One region of the Microbispora sp. H10885 genome, then DNA from elsewhere that is predicted to be linked to it. Evidence: riboswitches for the same ligand, from Rfam matches in the RefSeq annotation. Region 1 holds a riboswitch; the other holds the start of a gene.
What was found. A riboswitch is a leader RNA that binds a small molecule or an ion and turns the genes downstream of it on or off. The one in region 1 is predicted to bind cyclic di-AMP.

Region 1 (2,196 bases):
GCAGCGTGCCCGTCCAGGACCACTCGTACTCGTCCCATTCGGCCAGGTCGCTGGTGTACGCGTGGACCACGTCGAAACCGGGGGACTCGGCGGCGGCGACGGTGCCGGGCAGGTCGAGGAACTCCGACTTCGCGGCGCCCAGCCGGGTGAGCGCCTCCGCGGTCGGCTCGCGCTCCCAGAATCCCTCGCCCACCAGTGCCAGCCCGTTCGGCCGCAGGTAACGGCGGACGTGCTCGACGGTCGGGACGAGCCCGCCGAACGCGTGCGTGGCTCCGACGCAGAGCACCAGGTCGTACTGCTCGGCGACCGGGAAGTCGGCGGCCGGCCGCTCGTGGAACCGGATGCGCTCCCAGACGCCCTGGACCTCGGCCGCCTGCTCCGCCGCCTTGAGGCCGAGCGCGGAGATGTCCACACCGTCGGCGGTCGCGTCCTGGTAGAGCGCCAGCGCGCGCAGCGTCCAGGCCGCCTCGCCACAGCCGAGATCGAGGATTCTCGCCCCCTCGGCCAGCCGGGCCCGGCGCAGCAGCCGGGTCACGTTGGCACCGGAGACCGGCGCGGCGATGGGGTGGTCCCGATGAGCGAGATGGCTGATCAGCTGGCGGTCCATGGCCCAATCCTTCCGCATCCCCGAACCCTTGCGGCAAGCCGAATCCGCCCTTACGGGCGGCGCCGGGACGACCGCCGGCGTGCCGCCGGCCTGGCCGGCCCCCGGCGGGGACGCGGTCACGTGTGACCGGACGTCCCCGCCGGGGTGTCGTCCACGACGCCGGGGTCACACGCCGGGGCGTACGGCGGTGACGAAGTTGCTCCTCCAGTAGCCCTTGAGGCGGTCGACCCTGACCACCGCGCCGGAGTGGGGAGCGTTGATCACTTTCTTGTTCCCCATGTACATGCCCACGTGGCCGCCGCCACTGGTGAAGATGAGGTCGCCCGGCTTGAGACGCGCCAGGGAGACCTTCTTCTTGACGGCGTTGAGCATCGACCACGTCGTACGCGGGATCTTGACGCCGGCCTTGCGCCAGGCGAACTGGACCAGCCCGGAGCAGTCGAACGCCCCCGGGCCCGTGGCGCCCCAGACGTAGGGATCGCCGATCTGCTTTTTCGCCACCTTGATGGCGAGTTCGGCCTTCTCCTGCTGGACAGCGGCCTTGGTGAGCTTCGTGTTCACGGAGGACTCCGCCGTGGAGGCCGTGGGAGCCTCTCCGGCGTACGGGGTGAACGCCGTGACGGGGGGCTCGGGCGGGATGGCCGTCGAGTCCGGGGGCGGGGCTGTCACGGTCCCCGTGACGGCGCCGGCGGGCAGGGCGCCGAAACCTGCCAGGGAGAGGGTGAGCGCTGCGCTACCGACCGTGACGCAGGCAGCGCGAAGCAGAGTGGTGGGGTTGGCGGACAGGGGGATCTCTCCTAGGGTCTTCCGCTTGCGCCTACCGGGTTAGCTGACGGATTCGGGCAGGGAAGTCGCCCTACAGCGCTTACGCGCCGATTCACCCCGGACCTTCGGATGGAAGGTCGATTGGTTCCCCGGCTCCGAGCCTCCTTGCTGCACGGATTCGGCATCACCGGCGCCCAGGGGGGCGGGAGAGGACATGGCGCCGGTGACAGTGGATGCGCTTTCCGAACACGGGCTGGCCGGGTTCGTTGGGCAAGGAAACTACCAAGGCGCGCCGTATTGCCGCAAAGGGGGCAAATAGGATTATGACCGCATAAAGGGGTCATAAAGCGAGGAGCCGCAGGTCAGGGCGGGTGTGGTAGGCGGAAACGTGACGCTCGTCACACCGGCTGATCGGCCTTCCGCAGGTCGCCAAGGCGCGCGAAACCGGCCGATGGGTGTCTTCCACCGGCCGCGGGCGATCCCGAAGCACCGGCCACGCCGTCGGTGCACGGCGTGGCGAGGTCAGGCGGTCACTGCGTACGCCAGAACGTGCCGTTGGCCGAGGGGTCGTCGGGGTCGCCCTGCGGGACGGTGAAGCCCGCGCCCCACATCGTCGTCGTTCCCGGCCTGCGGGCGACGGAGAACACGACGGCGTCGGTGCCGGACTTCCGGAGGAGCCGGGCCTGTCGCCACGTCGAGCCGGTGACCTGCCACAGGGTGGGGTTCCAGTTGCCCTGCAGGACCCAGACGCCGCCCCTGCCGTCGGGCTCCACCTCGGTGTACGGCTGGGCGTTGGCGGAGCCGATGGAGACGGTCCACGACCT
Region 2 (2,196 bases), on a different contig from region 1:
CGGGCTGGACACGTGCACCTTCGTCCCCCGCACCGGAATGTGGTGGCTGTTCAACGGCCCGTACTGCGCGAGAACGAACGGCTACGGAGACTCTCTCACCTGGTCGCCGTCGAGACTGACGGAGACGTGGACCGGGCTCGGCCGGATCGACCGCGGAGACTTCGGTCAAGAAGAGAAAGACCACTGGGCCAACGGAATCTCCTGCGCCACGACCGACGGCAACGGCTACTACTGGCTCACCGCGGGAAACCGGGTCGCCGTCCTCGAACCGAACAGCGGAGATTTTCTGCCCATCGCCGGCTGGGACCGTCCCAGGGATCTGACTGAAATATGGCCGGCTCTCCAACACCTGGAGGAGGCCGGAATCATGGGCGACCAGACCCTGAAAGCCCTGTGCTGGGCACACAACGGCAACAGGGCGAAATGGTTTCTGGTCTTCCACAGCACGCTCTTCACCAATTACCCCGACGACGGCTCGGGCAGTTTCGGTTACAACTTCATCGCGTGCCAGTCCGACACGGAGGACTGGTACTACAGCTGGAACGCCATGTTCAACTACCTGAACGGCCCATGGCCGTACCCGTCCTGCGATTGACCGCACCGCCCGGGGTGACGCCATGAGGACGATGGTCGTCTCCGAGCCGGCGGCGCCGCGCCGCCTCGTCCCCGCGCGGGGACGGCGGCGTACACCGGCGTGAACAGCACTGCCCGGCGCGACTTGTAGTACTGCTCGCACAACGGCAGGTGGTTGTGCGGATCTTGGCCGCCATCCGGTCCGGCGTGGTGTAGCCGGGCGACTCCCGACTGGTGCGGTCGATCGATGCCAACGCGCACCTCGAAGGTCACGGGGCCGCGTTGCACTTCACCCCAGGCGCTCAGCCATGCCACCAGCACGTGGTTCGGCCTCCCCCCAGGTCAGCGAGGCGCGTTCGCTGTGAGCGAACAGAGGTGTGAGCAGAGGAGAAGAAGGGGAACGCGGCAACCCCGGCGGGGCGGGCGGACCCGTTCTTTGCCCCCGCCCGCCCGGCATCTCACCAGGTAAAACCCGACTTGTCATGACTTGACTGGTTTGGACGCGTCTATTACGTTTTGGGCAACTCGGGGCCCACTTGCTCATCTCAGTGGTCAAGAAAGCCCACCTCACACCGACGCGGCCGGCCGATCTCGGCCTGCCGTTCGGCTGCCTAATCCGCGCAAGCGGAGCCGGGGACCCAACCTCTTCCTGGGGTGAATCGGCATACCTGCCGTAGGGCGACTTCCAGCCCGAACCCGTCAGCTAACCCGGTCGGCAGCATGGAAGCAAAGGGAGTCCGCCCATCATGCACGCCCTCACGACCTGTCTGCGCACGGCCCTCGCCGGCGGAGTCCTCGCCTCGGCCGTGGCGATCGCCCCGCCCGCCGCGCAGGCGGCGGACAACCCGGCGGCCGGCAAGGGCACGGCCGCTGTAGCCGCGCCGTCCCTGACCGAGATCGCCGCCCGGCTGCCCAAGGTCGGCCCCCAGGACGTCATCAAGCTGGCCGCGAGCCAGGTCGGCATCAGCGAGGACGCCGACGGCGGCGGGACCAAGTTCCAGGAGTGGTACATGACCAGCCCGCGCGCCCGCGAGACCCTTGCGCGGGACGGCGGGGCGCTGGAAGAGTACGAGAACGCCCCCTGGTGCGACATGTTCGTCTCCTGGGTCGGCCAGCAGCTCGGCATCCAGCCGGTCATGGGTTCCGACGCCTACACCGTGGAGCACGCCCGCTGGTTCGCCGACCACGGCCGCTGGGGCCGTACGCCCAAGCCCGGGGCCGTGGTGTTCTTCAGCTGGAGCGGCAGCAAGAAGATCGGCGACATCCAGCACGTCGGCTTCGTCGTCAGGGACAACGGCAACGGCACCATCCGCACCGTCGAGGGCAACACCGGGAACGGAGCCGTCGAGGCCCGCACCCGCCCCACCTGGCAGGTCGCCGGGTACGGCTACCCGGTCTACCCCGCCGAACTCGCCTCCTGACGAGATCCCCGCAGGAATACTCGACCAAGAAGCCTCAGAGCCGCGGCGAACCCGGGCCCCTATGACCGGGGTCTCGTGTTCACGACCGCGGCTCTCGGCTTGTGGCCGGGTCAGTGATCAGCGGGTTCCCACCACGTCATGAACTCGCATTTCATGGCGCAGCGCGCCGCGATGCGTAGCATCGACGGTCGTGTACACGATC

Region 2: it holds a riboswitch for cyclic di-AMP, as region 1 does, so the genes downstream of both, HHX37_RS24195 (CHAP domain-containing protein) here and HHX37_RS35475 (C40 family peptidase) in region 1, are expected to answer to the same signal.

What each region holds. Positions count from the first base shown of each region.
Region 1 covers NZ_JABBWY010000001.1:930,788-932,983, forward strand. Annotated here, with positions in the region: gene HHX37_RS04205 (SAM-dependent methyltransferase) at 1-607, opposite strand, end outside; gene HHX37_RS35475 (C40 family peptidase) at 773-1,168, opposite strand; cyclic di-AMP (ydaO/yuaA leader) riboswitch at 1,407-1,566, opposite strand; gene HHX37_RS04215 (hypothetical protein) at 1,903-2,196, opposite strand, start outside.
Region 2 covers NZ_JABBWY010000009.1:132,215-134,410, reverse strand. Annotated here, with positions in the region: gene HHX37_RS24200 (hypothetical protein) at 1-595, shown strand, start outside; cyclic di-AMP (ydaO/yuaA leader) riboswitch at 1,172-1,306, shown strand; gene HHX37_RS24195 (CHAP domain-containing protein) at 1,320-1,994, shown strand.